DNA from 3 places in the Streptosporangium sp. NPDC051022 genome. Region 2 is predicted to be linked to each of the others. Evidence: riboswitches for the same ligand, from Rfam matches in the RefSeq annotation. Region 2 holds a riboswitch; each other region holds the start of a gene.
What was found. Region 2 has a riboswitch for cobalamin ahead of AB0N02_RS21315 (CbtB domain-containing protein). Riboswitches for the same ligand answer to the same signal wherever they lie in the genome.

Region 1 (6,245 bases), on a different contig from region 2:
GGATGCGTTCGACCTGCCCGGAACCGGCCCCGCCATCCGGAGCGTCCGGGGTATCCGGAGTATCCGGGGTGTCCGGGGCAGACCCCGTCCTGGCGGTTCCCGGCACGGTCGCGGCCACCTCGGCGGCGGCCTCCGGGTCCCAGCCCCGCTCCTCCATGGCCTCGACCAGCGATCTGGCCAGCGTCTCGGCCTCGTCGGTGCCCAGGCGGCCCGCCGTACCGTCCTCGCGGAGCCCCAGGGCCTCGCGGAGCCCGGGCAGCGCCTGGCCACCGGCCCACATCTGACGGGCGCGGAGGATGGCGAGCACCAGGTCGACGCGCGCCGCGCCCTCGGGCGCCGCGCCCAGCACGTGGAGGCCGTCACGGATCTGGACGTCCTTGACCTCGCACAGCCAGCCGTCGACGTGCAGCAGGAAGTCGTCGAACTCGGCGTCGTGCGGACGGTCCTCGATGCCGAGGTCGTGGTCGAGCCGGGCGGCCTGGATCAGGGTCCAGATCTGCGCGCGGATCGCGGGCAGCTTCGCCGGGTCCATCGCGGCGATGGAGGCGTGCTCGTCGAGGAGCTGCTCCAGCCTGGTCATGTCCCCGTAGGTGTCGGCGCGGGCCATCGGCGGGACGAGGTGGTCGACCAGCGTCGCGTGGGCGCGGCGCTTGGCCTGGGTGCCCTCGCCGGGGTCGTTGACCAGGAACGGGTAGATCAGCGGCAGGTCTCCCAGCGCGGCGTCCGGGCCGCAGGAGGCCGACAGGCCCGCCGACTTGCCGGGCAGCCATTCCAGGTTGCCGTGCTTGCCCACGTGCACCACGGCGTGCGCGCCGAAACCGTCGGCCAGCCAGCGGTAGGCCGCCAGGTAGTGGTGGCTGGGCGGCAGGCCGGGGTCGTGGTAGATCGCGATGGGGTTCTCGCCGAACCCCCGGGGCGGCTGCACCATGACCACGACGTTGCCCGCGCGCAGCGCGGCCAGCACGATCTCGCCGTCCGGATCCCGGGAGGTGTCGACGAACAGCTCGCCCGGCGCGGATCCCCAGTGCTCCTCCACGTCGGAGCGCAGGTCCTCGGGCAGCGTGGCGTACCACCGGGCGTACCGCGCCGCCGCGATGCGAACGGGGTTGCCGGCGAGTTGCTCCTCGGTGAGCCAGTCGGGGTCCTGCCCGCCCGCGGCGATCAGGGCGTGGATCAGCGCGTCGCCGTCCTGCTCGGTCACGCCTGGCAGCTCGCCCTCGGCGCCGATGTCGTAGCCCCGCTCGCGCATCGCGGCCAGCAGCCGCACCAGGCTCGCCGGGGTGTCGAGGCCGACCGCGTTGCCGATCCGGGAGTGCTTGGTGGGGTAGGCCGACAGCATCAGCACGATCCGCCGCTCGGCGGGCGGGACGTGCCGGAGCGTGGCGTGCCGTACGGCGATGCCCGCCACCCGCGCGGCGCGCTCGGGGTCGGCGACGTAGACGGTCAGGCCGTCCCCGTCGATCTCCTTGAAGGAGAACGGCACCGTGATGATCCGCCCGTCGAACTCGGGGATCGCGACCTGGGTCGCCGCGTCGAGCGGGGACAGGCCGTCGTCGTTCTCCTCCCAGGCGGCCCGGCCGCCGGTCAGGCACAGGCCCTGCAGGATCGGCACGTCCAGCTCGGCGAGCGCGCCGACGTCCCAGGCCTCGTCGTCGCCACCGGCCGAGGCGGTGGCCGGGCGGGTGCCGCCCGCGGCGAGCACGGTCACCACCAGGGCGTCGACCGTGCGCAGGGTCTCCAGCAGGCCGGGCTCGGCGCTGCGCAGGGAGGCGCAGTAGACGGGCAGCGCGCGGGCGCCCGCGTCCTCGACGGCCGAGCAGAGGGTCTCGACGAAGGCGGTGTTGCCCGCGACGTGGTGGGCTCGGTAGTAGAGCACCCCGACGACGGGGCCGTCCTGGCGGCGCGCCTCGCGCTCCAGCACGCCCCAGGCGGGGGTCGGGGCGGGCGCGGCGAACCCGTGCCCGGTCAGCAGCAGGGTGTCCGACAGGAACCGGGCGAGCTCGGCGAGGTTGGCCGGGCCGCCGTGGGCGAGGTAGGCGTGCGCCTCGGCGCAGACCCCGCCGGGCACGGTCGACAGCTCCATCAGCTCGGCGTCGGGCGCCTGCTCGCCGCCGAGCACGACGACGGGCAGGGGTCCGGCGAGCAGGGCGTCCAGGCCCTCCTCCCAGGCGCGGCGCCCGCCGAGCAGCCGGACCACGACCAGGTCGGCGCCCTCGACCAGGGGCGGCAGGTCCTGCGCGGTGAGCCTGGCGGGGTTGCCGAGGCGGTAGTCCGCGCCGCTCGCGCGGGCGCTGAGCAGGTCGGTGTCGGAGGTGGAGAGCAGAAGGATCACGCGTCGCCCTCCGCGGTGGGCGGGACGGCGCGGCACGGGGACACGCCGGGCGAGGCGGCGCGGCCCGGCCGTACGGCGGGCGAAGTGACACGGCCCGGCCGTACGGCGGGCGGGGCGGCGGGGTTCTGCGGTGTCACGGGCCGGCAGGGGAACGGCGAACAGCGCACGGGGGCTTCCTCCCTCGGGGTCCTCGCCCCGGGTCGTCGTCGGCTACGACGGCTGGAGTCTCCTGGCTCCCGGATCGACGCTCCCCCCAGCCTTCCCGTCCGTCGGTCGGACAGTGGCCTGGATGGGGTTCGCTCCCCGGTTACAGTGGCGGGACCGCGCCGGATTCACACCGGCTTCCTCCCTTTGCCGTCGCCAACGATGAGACTACGGCAGCGAGGTTCCTCGCAAGAAACTGGAGCTAACATCCTCAGCGTGTTCATTGGCGACTTCTCCGGGCGATCGCGGCCTGACGCGTGCCCGGGTGCCCTCCAGGTGCACGCCGCCGCCGACGGCGGCCTGGCGCGGATCAGGGTGCCCGGGGGACGGCTGACGTCCTCCCAGCTCCGGGAGCTCGCCGACGCCGCCTCGGCCTGCGGGAGCGGCGTCATCGAACTGACCTCCCGCGCGAACGTCCAGGTGCGCGGGCTCGGCGCGGACGGCGGTCACGCGAACGGTGACTCCACGGGCGGTGACCTCACGGACACCGATTTCGCGGACGGTGGCTTCGCGGCCCGCATGGCGGCCGCGGGGCTGCTGCCCTCGGCCACCCACGAGCGGGTCCGCAACATCCTCGCCTCCCCTCTGACCGGGTGCGACGGCCGGGGGATGCTCGACGTGAGCCCGCTGGTCTCCGACCTGGACCGGCGGCTCTGCGGCACGCCCGCGCTCGCCGGTCTGCCGGGGCGTTTCCTGTTCGCGTTCGACGACGGCCGGGGCGACGTGGCCTGGCTCGACCCCGACGCCGGAATCCTGCCGACCGGCCCCGGCGAGGCCGCCCTGATCCTCGCGGGCACCGACAGCGGCCTGCGCGTGCCGATCGGCTCGGCGGTGACCGCCCTGCTCGCCGCCGCCGAGGCGTTCCTGGCCGAGCCCGAGGTCCGGCGGGCGCGCGCCTGGCGGATCGGCGAGCTGCCCGGCTGCGCCGAACGGATCGCCGTCCGAGTCGCCGTCCGGGTCGGCTCCGCCGTGGGGGCCGGGCGGACGAGCCCGCTCCTGCCTCGCGCGCAGGCGCCCACCGGGTGGGAACCGGTGGGAATCCTCGGAGAGCCGGAAGGTCCGGCGGTGCTCGGGGTCGCGGTGCCGCTGGGACGGCTGACCTCCGCCCAGGCGGGGCTGCTGGCGGACCTGGCCTCCCCCGCCGGGGTACGGCTGACGCCGTGGCGCGGCGTGGTCCTGCCCGGCCTGACCCCCGCCGAGGCCGCCGGGGCCGCCGCCCTGGCCGGAAAGGTGGGTCTGGTCGTCGACCCCGGCTCTCCGTGGACGGGTGTGACGGCCTGCACGGGCCGCCCCGGCTGCGCCAAGTCGCTGGCCGACGTGCGGGCGGACGCGACCAGGGCCATGTCCGCCACCATGTCCACCGACATGTCCACCGACACGACCGCCGCCATGTCCACCGACACGACCGTCGATGTGACCATTGATGTGACCATTGATGTGGCCGCCGGTGTGGCCGCCCCCGCGGTCACGGCCCCGGATGCGGCGGGCTCGCCGCGCACCGGTACGCTCCCCGTGCACTGGGCGGGCTGCGAACGGCGCTGCGGTCGTCCCAGGGGGCGGGTCGCCGACGTGGTCGCCACCGCCGCCGGTTACCGGATCGATCTGGACGGCAGAAGCCTGAACTGCGCGGACATCGAAGAGACCACGGCCGTGGTGACGGCCCTGAGAGGGGAAACGTGATCGACTACGTCCGTGACGGCGCGGAGATCTACCGGCGTTCCTTCGCCACCATCCGCGCCGAGAGCGACCTGGACGGCCTGCCCCCGGACGTCGCCCAGGTGGCGGTCCGTATGATCCACGCCTGCGGGATGGTCGACCTGGTCGGCGACCTCGGCTGGTCGCCCGGCGTGGTGGCCTCCGCCCGCGCCGCCCTGCGCGCGGGCGCGCCGGTGCTGTGCGACGCGATGATGGTCGCCTCCGGGGTGACCCGCCGCCGCCTGCCCGCGGACAACGAGGTGATCTGCACGCTGGGCGACCCCGGGGTGCCGGAGCTGGCCGAACGGCTCGGCACCACCCGCAGCGCCGCCGCGCTCGAACTGTGGCGCGACCGCCTCGAAGGGGCGGTGGTCGCGATCGGCAACGCCCCGACCGCGCTGTTCCGGCTGCTGGAGATGGTCGATGAGGGTGCCGGGCGACCGGCGGCCGTGCTCGGCGTCCCGGTCGGTTTCATCGGAGCCGCCGAGTCCAAGCAGGCCCTCGCCGAACACCCGGCGGGCCTGGAGTACCTGGTCGTGCACGGGCGCCGGGGCGGAAGTGCGATGACCGCCGCCGCGGTCAACGCGATCGCGAGTGAGGACGAGTGAGCGACATGCAGGCCGGACGGCTCTGGGGAGTGGGGCTGGGACCCGGTGATCCGGAGCTGGTGACCGTCAAGGCCGCCCGGCTCATCGGGGAGGCGGACGTGATCGCCTTCCACAGTGCCCGTCACGGCAGGAGCATCGCCCGCTCGGTGGCCGCGCCGTACCTGCGTGACGGCCAGATCGAGGAAGCCCTGATCTACCCGCTCACCGTCGAGACCACCGACCACCCCGGCGGCTACCAGGGCGCCATCGACGACTTCTACGCCGACTGCGCGCTTCGGCTGGCCGCCCACCTGGACGCGGGCCGCGACGTGGTGGTGCTGTGCGAGGGCGATCCGCTCTTCTACGGCTCCTACATGCACATGCACAAGCGTCTCGCCCACCACTACGTCACCGAGGTCGTTCCCGGCGTGACCTCGGTGAGCGGCGCCGCGGCCGTCCTCGGCAGGCCGCTGGTCGAGCGGGACGAGATCCTGACCGTGCTGCCGGGGACGCTCCCGGCGGAGGTCATCGCCGAACGGCTCGCCACCACGGACTCCGCGGCGATCCTCAAGCTCGGCCGGACGTTCACCAAGGTGCGGGACGCGCTGGCCGAGGCGGGCCGCCTCGACGAGGCCTGGTACGTGGAACGCGCGACCACCGGCGCCCAGCGCCTGGCCCCGCTCGCCGAGGTGGATCCCGGCAGCGTGCCGTACTTCTCGCTGGCGCTGATCCCGAGCCCAGTCAACGCGGCCTCGCCCGGCCCGGCGGCACGGGAGACGCCCGCCGCGGCGGTGCCCGAGGTGACGGGCGAGGTGACGGGCGGGGCGGTGGACGGGACGGCGGGCGGCGGTCCCGGCGAGGTGGTCGTGGTCGGGCTCGGTCCCGCGGGGCGGCCGTGGCTGACCCCGGAGGCGCAGGAGGCGCTGGCCGCCGCGGACGAGCTCGTCGGCTACGGCCCCTACCTGGACCGGGTCCCGCCGAACCCGCGTCAGCGCCGCCATCCGACGGACAACCGGGTCGAGGCCGAGCGGGCGGCGCACGCCCTGGAACTGGCCGCGGGCGGGTCACGGGTCGCCGTGGTCTCCTCCGGTGATCCCGGGGTGTTCGCCATGGCCAGCGCGGTCCTGGAGGTCGCCTGCGAACCGCGGTTCGCCGACGTCCCGGTGCGGGTGCTGCCCGGACTGACCGCGGCGCACGCGGTGGCGAGCCGGGCGGGGGCGCCGCTCGGCCACGACTACTGCGTGCTGTCGCTGTCGGACCTGCTCAAGCCGTGGGAGGTCGTCGCAGGGCGGATCAGCGCGGCCGCCCGGGCCGACCTGGTGCTGGCGATCTACAACCCGGCCTCCAGGAGCCGCACCTGGCAGGTCGCCGCGGCCAGGGACCTGCTGCTGGAGCACCGCGCGCCGCAGACGCCCGTGGTCGTCGGC
Region 2 (6,245 bases):
ATGTGACCGGTGGGAAAAACGAGGCGCCCGGGAGGGAACCCGAATGATCGAAGTGCCGTCCAAGATGCGTGCGTGAAGATCTAGCTCCGGCCACCTCGTGACCGGCACGGTGGACCGGGGGAACGGACGGCTCGCCGAACTCGACCTTCTGCGGTTCGTCGCCGCCATGGCGGTCGTGTCCTTCCACTACCTCATCGCCTTCGCCTCCGTCTGGGGAGAGCGCCCGGCCAAGCTGTTCCCCGCGGTGGCGCCGCTGTCGAGCCTGGGCATCCTCGGCGTCGAGCTGTTCTTCATGATCAGCGGTTTCGTGATCCTGATGAGCATCTGGGGCAGGAGCCTGGGCGCGTTCGCGCTCTCGCGCCTGGTACGCCTGTATCCCGCCTACTGGGTCAGCGTGGCCGCGGTCGCCGCGGTCTACGGCCTGACGGCGGCGACGGCGCTCGACCCCAAGCTGAGCCTGCGCGACTATCTGGTCAACCTGACCATGTTCCAGCGCGCCGCCGGGGTCACCGACGCCAACGGCGTCTACTGGTCGCTCTGGGCCGAGCTCCGCTTCTACCTGCTGATCTCGATCCTGGTGATCGTCGGGGTGACGTTCGCGCGCTGCCTGGTCTTCATGGGCGTGTGGCTGCTGGCGGCCGTGGCGGCAGGGGTGCTCGGGCTCGCCGAGAACGAGTGGGTGCAGCTGATCGTGATGCCGAAGTACGCGCCGTACTTCGTGGCGGGCATGGCCTTCTACCTGATGACCAGGTTCGGGCCGAAAGTGGTGCTGTGGTGCGTGGCCGGGATCAGCGGCGGCCTGGCGGTGGACGCGGCCCTGGCCAGGGTCGCCGGCCGGATCGAGGCGGCGGGCCGCGAGGCGATGCCCGCGGCCGACTGGGCGGTGGTGGCGACCGTCGCCTGCTTCTACGTGCTGATGGCGATGGTGGCGCTGGGCTGGCTGAGCCGGCTGCGCTGGCGCGGCCTGGTCGTGCTGGGAGCCCTCACCTACCCGCTCTACCTTTTCCACACGCCGGTCGCGGTGGTGCTCGTGCCCGCCCTGCGGGACGCGCTTCCCCCCTGGCTGACCGCGCTGGTCACCGTACTGGTCACGATGGCCCTGTCCTACGTCGTCCACCGGGTCGCCGAGCGGCCCGTGCAGGAGTTCGTCAAGGCCAGGCGGCGGCGCCGGGCCGCGGCGGCCGGTCCGCCCGCCCCCACGCCCGATCCGCCCGGCCGGGGAGCGTTCCCCGCCCCGCCCGCCGAGCCCTTCGCCGCGGGCGAAAAGGCCTCTGTGCCATAACTGTATGGTCACCGGGCATAGTGAAGGGTCTAGGGTCGGGGATATATACGGCGGAGAACTCAGTCGGATGAACAGAGGGTGCGCATGACGGTACGGCGGGTGATGGGCATCGAGACCGAATACGGCATCTCCGTGCCCGGACAGCCGGGGGCCAACGCGATGGTGACCTCCTCCCAGGTGGTGAACGCCTATCTGGCGGCCTCGGCGGCCAGAGCCAGGCGGGCACGGTGGGACTTCGAGGAGGAGAACCCGCTGCGCGACGCCCGGGGTTTCGACCTGTCCAGGGAGGTGGCCGACCAGAGCCAGCTCACCGACGAGGACCTGGGTCTGGCCAACGTGATCCTCACCAACGGGGCCCGGCTGTACGTGGATCACGCCCATCCCGAATACTCGACTCCCGAATGCACCAATCCGCGGGCGGCGGTGATCTGGGACAAGGCGGGGGAGCGGGTCATGCACGACGCCGCGGTCCGCGCCTCGGCCATCCCGTCCAACGCCCCGATCCAGCTCTACAAGAACAACACCGACAACAAGGGCGCCTCCTACGGCTGCCACGAGAACTACCTGATGCGGCGGGCCACGCCGTTCGCCGACATCGTCAGGCACCTGACCCCGTTCTTCGTCTCCCGGCAGGTCGTCACCGGGGCGGGGAAGGTCGGCATCGGGCAGGACTCGCGCGGCGAGGGCTTCCAGATCAGCCAGCGGGCCGACTTCTTCGAGGTCGAGGTCGGGCTGGAGACGACGCTCAAGCGGCCGATCATCAACACCCGGGACGAGCCCCACGCCGACCCGGAGAAGTACCGCAGGCTGCACGTCATCATCGGCGACGCCAACATGTCGGAGATCTCGACCTACCTGAAGCTGGGGTCGACGGCGCTGGTCCTCGCCATGATCGAGGACGGCTACTTCACCCGCGACCTGGCGGTCGACAACCCCGTCCAGGCGCTGCGCGCGGTCTCCCACGACCCGACGCTCAAGTACGAGATCTCGATGCGCGACGGCCGCAGGCTGACGGCGGTGCAGCTCCAGATGGAGTACCTGGAGCTGGCGCGCAAGTACGCCGAGGAGCGCAGCGGCAACGGCGTCGACGAGCTCACCAAGGACGTCCTGGACCGCTGGGAGTCCGTTCTCACCCGCCTGGCCGAGGACCCGATGCAGCTGTCGCGGGAGCTCGACTGGGTGGCCAAGCTGGAGCTGCTGGAGGGCTACCGCGCCCGTGACGGCCTGGCCTGGTCCCACCCGCGCCTGCAGCTCGTCGATCTGCAGTACTCCGACATCCGGCCCGACCGGGGCCTGTACAACAGGCTGGTCGCCCGGGGCCGGATGCAGCGCCTGGTGACCGAGGACGAGGTCCAGCGGGCCATCGAGGCCCCGCCCAGCGACACCCGGGCCTACTTCCGCGGCCGTTGCCTGAGCCAGTTCAGCGAGTCGGTCGCCGCCGCCTCCTGGGATTCGGTCATCTTCGACATCCCCGGGAGGGAGTCCCTGCAGCGGGTTCCGACCATGGAGCCGCTGCGCGGTACCAAGGCCCACGTCGGCGAGCTGTTCGACCGCTGCCGCACCGCCGCCGACCTGGTGACCGCCCTCACCGGCGAGCAGTGAGGGCCCGCCCGCGGAGGGGGTCCCCGGCAGGGACGCCTTCCGCGGGAAGGCCGCGGATCATGGCGCCGGATCGTGGATTCGGATGGGATGCCGGGCGTCACCTGGATTGACGGAACGTAGGGAACCGGGATACGTTCCGGGTGTTTTGTGGCGGTGCGAGGGAAATCCGGTGAGATTCCGGTGCGGTCGCGCCACTGTAACCGGCCCTTCCGGGGCTGGAAGCCAGGTCACTCGGCCGCCACCGACCTTACGACTAGGGACGCGTCAATCCCGAAGGAGGTGGCCGTGAGCCAGATCTCTGCTCCGTACGCCCAGCCCATCCCCTGGATCTCACTCACCCGCTGGCTGCTCGCAGTACCGGTGCTGCTGCTCATCGCCTACCTGGTCGCCTTCGACCAGGGAGCGATCTCGCAGGCCGGAAACTACCTGCACGAACTCATGCACGACGGTCGTCACCTGCTCGGCGTCCCCTGCCACTGAGCCACACGTGATCATCAAACTCATCGTCAGGGGCATGCTCGTCGGGCTGCTCGCCGGGCTGTTCGCCGCGGTCTTCGCCTACACCGTGGGCGAGCCGCGCATCGACCGGGCCATCGCGCTGGAGGAGGCGGCCGCGGCCGCCTCCCCGGCCGGTGAGTCCCACTCGCACGAGGCGGCCGCAACCGCCGACTCCCACGGGGAAGAGGAGCTGGTCAGCAGGAACGGCCAGCGGTTCGGTCTCTTCCTGGCCCTCGCCCTGTACGGCCTGGCCGTCGGCGGCCTGTTCGCCCTCGCCTACGCGGCGGTGCGCGGCCGGGCCGGTCCCCGCTCGGAGCCGCTGCTCGCGGTCACCCTCGCGGCGGCGGCGTTCGTCGCGATCGTCCTCATCCCTTTCCTGAAGTATCCCGCCAACCCGCCGGCCGTCGGCGACCCCGAGACGATCGACCAGCGCACGGTGCTCTACCTGGCCGCCGTGGTCATCGGGATCCTTTCCGTGGGCGCGGGCGCCGCCGCCTACCGGTACCTCTCCGCGGGCGAGCCGTGGCTGCGCTGGCTGGCCAGCGGCGCCGCCCTGCTGGTGCCGGTCGTGGCGGCCTGGATCCTGCTGCCGGGGATCAACGAGGTGCCGGACGGTTTCCCCGCCGACCTCCTGTGGGACTTCCGCATCGCCTCCCTCGGGACCCAGGCGGTGTTCTGGCTCGGCGTCGGCGCGCTCTTCGCCTTCGCCGCGCGCAGGCGCAGCCCGGTGTGAGACCCCTCTCGGGGGTCACCCGCCTGCTGCTGATCTGCCACGCCTCGACGCGGGCGACGGCACGGGCCGCGTTCCCGGGCGACGAACCGCTCGACGGACCCGGCCTGCGCCGCGCCGAGGCCCTGGCTCCGGCGATGGGCCCGGCCCGCGCCGTCCGGGCGGGCGAGCTGCGCTGCGCCCAGACGGCCGAGGCCCTCGGCCTGCGGGCCGAGCCCGACCCGTTGCTCGCCGACTGCGACTACGGCCGGTGGAGCGGCAGGACGCTCGCCGAGATCGAGGCCGCCGAGCCGGAGGCCCTCGCCGCCTGGCTCACCGATCCCGCCGCCGCGCCGCACGGAGGGGAGTCGATCATCGATCTCCTCGGCCGGGTGGCGGGCTGGCTGTCGGCGCTGGAGCCGGGCCGGACCGTCGCCGTCACCCACGCCGCGGTCGTCCGCGCCGCGGTCGTCCACGCGGTGGGCGCCCCGGCCTCCGCCTTCTGGCGCGTCGACGTGGCCCCGCTGGCCCGGGTCGAGCTCACCGGGCGGGCCGGACGCTGGCGGCTGAGCTACCCCGCATGACGACACCCCGCCGGTGACCCGGCGACATCAGATGACATCAAGGGAGGCCTCGAAGGTGCGTCACCCGCGCTACCCCTTCACCGCGATCGTGGGATCGGAGGACCTCAAGCTCGCGCTGATCCTGAACGCCGTCTCCCCCGGCGTCGGCGGGGTCCTGGTCCGCGGGGAGAAGGGCACCGCCAAGTCCACGATCGTGCGGGCGCTGGCGGCGCTGCTGCCGCCGGTGGAGGTGGTACGCGGCTGCCGTTTCTCCTGCGACCCCGCGGCCCCCGACCCCGAATGTCCAGACGGGCCCCACGAGGCGGAGAGCGCGCCGTCGCGGGCCGCCGGGCCCGGCACCGTACGGCCCGCCAGGCTCGTCGAACTGCCGGTCGGTGCCTCGGAGGACCGCCTGGCGGGCTCGCTCGACCTGGAGCGGGCGCTCACCGAGGGGGTGAAGGCCTTCGAACCGGGGCTCCTGGCGGGCGCGCACCGGGGCGTCCTCTACGTCGACGAGGTCAACCTGCTCCACGACCACCTGGTCGACCTGCTGCTCGACGCCGCCGCGCTCGGCACCTGCTACGTCGAGCGGGAGGGCGTCTCGGTACGGCACGCCGCCAGGTTCCTGCTGGTGGGGACCATGAACCCGGAGGAGGGCGAGCTGCGGCCCCAGCTGCTCGACCGGTTCGGGCTGACCGTGGAGGTACGGGCGTCGCGGGAGGTGTCCCAGCGGGCCGAGGTGGTACGGCGGCGCCTGGCGTTCGAGGCCGACCCGGCCGCCTTCGCCGCCCGGTGGGAGGACGAGGAGCGGGCGTTGGCCGAGCGCATCGCCGAGGCGCGGGCCCGGGTGGCGGGCGTCACGCTGCCCGGCGCGGCGCTGCGGCGGATCGCCACGGTCTGCGCGGGCTTCGAGGTGGACGGGCTGCGGGCCGACCTGGTCACCGCGAGGGCGGCGATCGCGCACGCCGCCTGGCGGGGCCGCGCCTCCGTCACCGCCGACGACGTCCGCGAGGCGGCCAGGCTCGCCCTGCCGCACCGGCGCCGCCGCGACCCCTTCGACGCGCCCGGCCTGGACGAGTCGAGGCTGGAGGACCTCCTCAACCAGGTCCCCGACGATCCGGAGGAGCCCGACGACCCGGAGGGCGGCCCCGGTGGCGGCCCGGACGGCGGCCCAGACGGCGGCCCGGACAGTGGCCCGGACGGCGACCGGGACCGTGACGGAGACGGCGCCGACGGCGCCGACCGTGCCGACGGCTCCGGGGCGGACGCCCCGGAGACTCCGGGGGAGGACGCCTCCCGCCCGGCTCCCGGCCCCCGGAACACCACGCTTCCGGACCTGGAGCCCGGCGCGCCCCCTCCGGCGGACACGGCGGAGGGGGCGGATCAGCCCGCCGGCGTTCCCGCGTCCGGCGCGGCGCGGGCCGCCACCGGGAACGAGCGGGTCTTCGACGCCGATCCGGCGGGACGGGCCCGGCTGTTCACCGTTCCCGGCCTCGGCGCGGGAGCCCCGGGACGGCGTTCGAGGGCCGCCACGCCCCTGGGCCGTACCGTCGGCGCCAGGATTCCCCGGGGGCGGGCCGCCTCCCTTCAC
Region 3 (6,245 bases), on a different contig from region 2:
CGCTTCACGCCGGACGCGGAAAACGTCGACGTCACACTTCGATATCAGATAGTTACTCATGGTAGCGTTGCGGTGTCATGCCGGGCTCGCACCACGCACGGCGCGGCCAGGAGCGGACAGGTTCGAGAACACCCAGGCCGGTCGAGACAGAGCGTGTCATCGGCCCGTCTCGGTCATCCCGTCTCGGCCGCGACGTCCTGGCGCCGGGAGGGGAGGCGCGTGCGCCTCCAGCGGGTCGGCCGATCGGGCACGCATGGCCACGTCGGCGGCGCCCGGCGTCCGGCGACGAGCAATTGAGGAAACGTGCGTAACTGGCCACTCTTCGACCTGTCTGTCACATCGCCCCGCCTGGAGCTCCGCAGCCCGTCGCTGACGGAGCTCGACGAACTCGCCGACGTGGCGGCCCGCGGTGTGCACGACGAGGGGGACATGCCGTTCATCGTGCCGTGGTCGGCCGCCGAGCCCTCTCAGCGGGCCAGGAGCACCGTCCGGGAGTGCTTCCGCTCATGGGCCGAGTTCACCCCGAGCCGGTGGACGCTCAGCTTCGCGGTGATCCATGAGGGGCAGGTGATCGGCCTGCAGGCGCTCAAGGCCGTCGACTTCCCCGTCACCCGCGAGGTCAAGACCTCCACCTGGCTGGGGCGCGGCTTTCAGGGCCGGGGCCTGGGAACCGAACTGCGTGCCGTGGTGCACCACCTGGCCTTCGCCGGACTGCGCGCCGAACACATGACGACGGTCGCGTTCGCGGACAACCACGCCTCGATCGCGGTCTACGGAAAGTTCGACTACCTGCAGGACGGGATCAACGTGGTCGACCGCCAGGGCGAGGCGGCGGTCGGGCGCCGCTTCCGCCTGCCCCGGGCCCGCTGGGCGCCGCGGGACGACATCAAGATCCACAACCTGGAGCGGTGTCTCCCGCTCTTCGGTCTCTGACCCTCGTTTCCGTTCGTTTCCGCAGGTTCCGCACGCGCCTGCCCGACTCACCGCGATGACCGCTGTTCAGCCAGAGATGCCAACCGTACGTGAGGATGTGTGATGGTAGAGATCATCGGAGCCGGCCTTGGCCGTACCGGCACCTATTCACTGCAGGCCGCCTTGACCCGGCTCGGATACGGCCCCTGCCATCACATGTCGTCGCTGGGTGAGGATCCGCGCCTGCTGGCGGAGTGGACGGCCGTCGCCCGCGGCCAGGCCCCCGACTGGCGCCGGTTGCTCACCGGCTTCCGGTCGGCGGTGGACTGGCCCGCGGCGGCCTTCTGGCGGCAGCTGCTGGAGACCTATCCGGAGGCCAAGGTGGTGCTCACCGTTCGCGACCCGCGAAGCTGGTATGCCAGCGCCCACAGGACGATCTACCGTTACACCGCTCTCCAGCCCGGCCTCGGCGGCGCTCTGACCTGGCTGGAGGACAGACTCTCGGTCTCCATCCGGCGCCGCAGGGAAATCTGCCGCCGGCTGATCTGGGACGGCGTCTTCGACGGCCGATTCCAGGATCCCCGGTACGCGATGGAGATCTTCCAGCGGCACAACGAGGAGGTCCGCGCGTGGGTCCCCGGGCACCGGCTCCTGGTCTTCGAGGTGTCGCAGGGCTGGCGGCCGCTTTGCGACTTCCTCGGCGCCGACGTCCCGGACGAACCGTTTCCGCATCTCAACGACGCGGCCGAATTCCGGCGTCTGGCGGCGCTGCGGCAGTGGCGGACGCTCACACTGCGCAAGACGGTCGCGGTCGGGGGAGCGGCCATCCGATGATCGGCCAGGCGGCCGCGGGATGGGAATGGATCAACGACTTCCTCACTCTCCCGCATCCAGAGATAGGGCGGAGCGGGCCGGTCTGCCCGTTCGTCATGCCCGCGATCAAGAACGGCACCCTGCACTTCAGCACCCGCCGGATCGGCCCTCCCGGCGACGCGGGCCACCTGACCGCGCTCATCGAGAACCTGGTCGACGAGTTCTCCGTCATGGCCTGGGCCCAGCCCAACAGGACACTGCACGCGATGGTCGCGGTCATCGCCGGCCTGCCGCCGGAGCGGGTGAGCGCGCTGGACGAAGCGCACGCCATGGTCAAGCGCCGGATGGTGCGGCGTGGACTGATGCTCGGTCAGTTCCATCCGGACTGTGCCGAGACGGCGGCCAGGAACCCCTCCTTCGCCGTGGCGCGTTCCCCTGTCCCCATGCTGGCCCTGCGCAACATGGCCTTCCACGACCTGCTCTTCCTGCATCAGGACCGGGAGTGGTTCGCGGCCTACGCCGACAGGTACGGCCGGCGCTACGAGACCGGCCAGGCTCGCGACGCGTTCCTGACCACCCTCTACGAACAGGCCTGTCAGCGCTGGCGGACACCCCTGTGACCCCGGAAGCCGGAAGACGCCCCGGGCCGGGAGCCGCCGGACCGGATCCGCCTGCCGGACAGGACGTGTCGTGCGGCAGAACCCGGTGACGTCGTTCACAGATCCGGGTTTCGCCCGCCTATGAAACATTCCGGGGCTTGTGAGATGATGCGGCCGCAGGCGACGGCGGAACGAGGAAACCGGTGTGAATCCGGTGCGGTCCCGCCACTGTGATCGGCGAGCGAATCCCGAACAGGCCACTGCCCGTGCGCGGGTGGGAAGGCCGGGACGAGCTTCGACCCGAGAGCCAGGAGACTCACGCGGTCGCCTCCTCACAGGAATTGGGGCGGATCTCCCCAAGAGAGGAACGGTGGTCGCCATGCCGCTCATCCGGCGTGACGTCTTTTCCGCTGCCCGCGGTACGGGCCTCTTGTGGTGATCCGGCTCCTCACCCGCCGCGGGCGCTGTCGAGGAACAGCGGTCGCGGCCCGTCCCCGGGAGACCACAGATGGGCCTCATCCGCCCGATCGGCGGCGCGCTGTTCGCCGTCCTGCTCACCGTCACCGTCACCGCCTGCGGCACCGGCGATCCGAGTACCCCCCAGGCGTCCTCACCGTCCTCGGCGGCCGCCGACGGCCGCTGCGTCACCTCCTATGACGCGGGCACGGACTACTTCCCGGTCAAGCAGACCCTGAAGCACGCGACGAACGTCACCCTCACCTACGCCGGGAACTACCAGGTGATCACGGTCAAGCAGCCCGCGCCGGGCGCCAAGCCGGAGACGTATGTCCTGGTGCGCTGTGGTACACCTGCCCCGCAGCTGACGGGGGCGCTGGCCGGGGCGGTGACGGTGCAGACCCCGATCCGGACCCTGTACTCCGCCTCGACCACCCACCTGCCCCTCATCACCTCGCTCGGCGTGCTGGACCGGCTCAAAGCGGTCTCCTCGGCCGGATACATCACCTCACCGGAGGTGCTGGCACAGGTGAAGGCCGGGGCGATCACCGAGTACGCCGCCGGAGGGGAGGTGGACACAGAGAAGGTCATCGCGGCCAGGCCGGACGCGCTGATGACCGGCGGCACCGAGGACAAGTCCTACGGCCCGCTGCGCCAGGCCGGGGTCGCGGTGGTCGCCAACGCCGAGTGGCTGGAGTCCACCGCGCTGGGCAGGGCCGAGTGGATCAAGGTGATGGCCGCGCTGACCGGCACCGAGGCCAAGGCCGCCGAGGTTTTCGGCAAGGTCGAGGCCGACTACGCGGCTCTGGCGGCCAAGGTCAAGGCGGCCACCCCGGTCACGGCGCTGCCGGGGCAGATGTACCAGGGGCAGTGGTCGATGCCGAACGGCGGCAGCTACGTCGCAGGACTGATCAAGAACGCGGGCGGCACCTATCCGTGGGAGCAGACGTCCGGCCCCGGCAGCACGACGCTGGACCTGGAGGCCGTCCTGTCCAAGGCCAAGGACGCCAAGGTCTGGCTGGCCACCGTCAACGACTGGAAGTCCCTGGCCGACGTGGAGAAGTCCGACGCCCGCTACGCCAAGTTCGGCGCCTTCGAGACCGGGAACGTCTGGTCGGCCAACAAGGCGCTGGGACCCGGCGGCGGCAACGACTTCTATGAGCGCGGCGTCGCACGTCCCGACCTGGTCCTGGCCGACCTGGTCGCGATCCTGCACCCCGACCTGGAACCGGGTCACGAGTTCACCTTCTACCAGAAGATGATCAAGTGACGGCTCCGGCCGTCACCGGAAGCGTCCTGGCTCGTCCGGCGGCGGTGGTGAACCGCCGCCGGACGGCCGTACTGTCGGGTGTGGCGATCGCCGTGCCGCTCGCGTTCGCGCTGGCGGTCATGCTCGGCTCGACCTCCATCCCGGTGGAGCAGGCGCTGCGCGCGCTGGTGCGCGACGGCGCGGCCGATCCGGGAGTCCAGGAGATCGTCTGGACGGTACGGCTGCCGCGCGCGATCACCGCCGCCCTGGCCGGGGCGGCGCTGTCGGCCTCGGGGGTGCAGCTTCAGACGCTGTTCCGCAACCCGCTGGCCGAGCCGTACATCCTGGGGGTGAGCTCGGGCGCGAGCCTGGGCGTGGCTCTGATCATCATCGGCTGGGGCGGGGCGGCGGGCGCGTTCACCGCCGGTGTGGCCGGGCTCGGCCGCGCCGGGGTCGTCGTGGCCGCCTCGGCGGGCGCGGCGGCGGTGCTGGCTCTGGTGCTCGTGCTGTCGCGGCGGGTCAGGTCGGTGGTGACCCTGCTGATCATCGGGGTGATGGTGGGCTCGGCCGCAGTCTCGGTGATCACGCTGCTGCTGGTCTACACCGACCCGCAGCGGGCCCAGCAGTTCATCATGTGGGGCCTGGGCAGCTTCGCCGGAACCACCTGGGCGGATCTGGCGGTGTTCGCCCCGGTGTGCCTGGCCGCGCTGGCCGGGGCGCTGGCCGGAGTCAAGTCGCTCAACGCGCTGCTGCTGGGGGAGAACTACGCTCACACGATGGGGGTGAAAGTCCGGACGGTGCGCACTCTCACGCTGCTGATCTCCTCGGTGCTGGCCGGGGCGGTCACCGCCTACTGCGGGCCGATCGCCTTCCTCGGTCTGGCCGTGCCACACGTGGCCCGGCTGCTGCTGGGCACCGCCGACCACCGCGTCCTGATGCCCGGCGTCATGCTGCTCGGCGCCGCGACGGCGCTGGTGTGCTGCGTGGCCACCCAGGCTCCGGGCAGCGGCGTCGTGCTGCCGCTGAACGCCGTGACCACCATCCTGGGCGCCCCCGTTGTGATCGCCGTACTGCTGCGCAGCCGTACGGCCCGGACCGGACCGGCGGTGTGACCATGACCGAACAGCCACCGCGGGGCCTGCACCTGCGTCACCTGCACGCCGGATACCCGGAACGGCGCGGGCAGGCCGGACGGCGGGTGCTCACCGACCTGAACGCCTCGGCCGTTCCCGGCGAACTGACCGTGCTGATCGGCCCGAACGGTACGGGGAAGTCCACCCTGCTGCGCACCATGGCCGGACTCCAGCCCGCCCTGGCCGGTGAGGCGCTCATCGACGGAACCGCCGTCGAGGCCGTCCCCTCCGCCGAGCTGGCCCGGCACCTGGCCGTCGTGCTCACCGAACGCGACCTGCCGCCCCTGCTGAGCGCCCGCGAACTGGCCGGGCTCGGCCGCCACCCGCACACCGGATTCACCGGGCGCCTGTCGGCCGCCGACCACGAGATCGTCGGCTGGGCGCTGGAGGCGGTCAACGCCGGACATCTGGCCGAGCGGACGGTGACCGAACTGTCCGACGGCGAACGCCAGCGGGTCCTCGTCGCCCGCGCGCTGGCCCAGGAACCGGCGGCGATCCTGCTGGACGAGCCGACCGCCTTCCTCGACGTCACCTCCCGGGTCGCCCTCATGGGGCTGCTGCGCCGCCTGGCCCACGACCGGAACCTGGTCATCGTGGTCTCCACGCACGACCTGGAGCTGGCGTTGCGGATCGCCGACCGGATGTGGCTGATCGACCCCGCGGGCGGCCTGCACACCGGAACCCCCGAGGAGCTGACCCTGCGCGAGGTCATCGGCGCGGCCTTCGACGGGGACGAGCTGTCCTTCGACGCCGCCTCCGGCATGTTCGCCCTCCGCGGCGGCCCCGGCGGCGCCGTCCGGGTCCTGGCCGACGGCCCGCACGCCGCGCTGCTGGAACGGGCCCTGGCCCGGGAGGGCTGGCGTACGGCGGGCGCCGAATCCGCCGAGCTCGCCGTCGAACACACCGGTGACGGCTACGAAGCGGCCTACGACGGCCATACCCACTGGTTCGCCACCCTGCCGGAGCTGGCGGCCTGGACCCGCCAGGCGACGGCCCGGCTCACCGCCGCCGCGCCGGGACTGCTGCCCGCCGCCCCGCGGACGGTCTGTGATGCGATGGCCGACGTGTCCGAGATCAGCGGCT

Region 1: linked by a shared signal. The riboswitch ahead of cobN (cobaltochelatase subunit CobN) and the one ahead of AB0N02_RS21315 (CbtB domain-containing protein) in region 2 are both predicted to bind cobalamin.
Region 3: linked by a shared signal. The riboswitch ahead of AB0N02_RS22200 (ABC transporter substrate-binding protein) and the one ahead of AB0N02_RS21315 (CbtB domain-containing protein) in region 2 are both predicted to bind cobalamin.

Annotation. Positions count from the first base shown of each region.
Region 1 covers NZ_JBFBCF010000054.1:15,991-22,235, reverse strand. The annotation lists gene cobN (cobaltochelatase subunit CobN) at 1-2,332, opposite strand, end outside; cobalamin riboswitch at 2,536-2,729, opposite strand; gene AB0N02_RS45280 (precorrin-3B synthase) at 2,753-4,216, shown strand; gene AB0N02_RS45275 (precorrin-8X methylmutase) at 4,213-4,839, shown strand; gene AB0N02_RS45270 (precorrin-2 C(20)-methyltransferase) at 4,845-6,245, shown strand, end outside.
Region 2 covers NZ_JBFBCF010000012.1:193,092-199,336, forward strand. The annotation lists gene AB0N02_RS21305 (acyltransferase) at 98-1,282, shown strand; gene dop (depupylase/deamidase Dop) at 1,367-2,884, shown strand; adenosylcobalamin (AdoCbl) riboswitch at 3,032-3,126, shown strand; gene AB0N02_RS21315 (CbtB domain-containing protein) at 3,170-3,364, shown strand; gene AB0N02_RS21320 (CbtA family protein) at 3,372-4,115, shown strand; gene AB0N02_RS21325 (histidine phosphatase family protein) at 4,112-4,675, shown strand; gene AB0N02_RS21330 (putative cobaltochelatase) at 4,707-6,245, shown strand, end outside.
Region 3 covers NZ_JBFBCF010000013.1:152,694-158,938, forward strand. The annotation lists gene AB0N02_RS22185 (GNAT family protein) at 304-933, shown strand; gene AB0N02_RS22190 (sulfotransferase family protein) at 1,036-1,746, shown strand; gene AB0N02_RS22195 (DUF6875 domain-containing protein) at 1,743-2,345, shown strand; cobalamin riboswitch at 2,480-2,661, shown strand; gene AB0N02_RS22200 (ABC transporter substrate-binding protein) at 2,833-4,050, shown strand; gene AB0N02_RS22205 (iron ABC transporter permease) at 4,047-5,141, shown strand; gene AB0N02_RS22210 (ATP-binding cassette domain-containing protein) at 5,144-6,245, shown strand, end outside.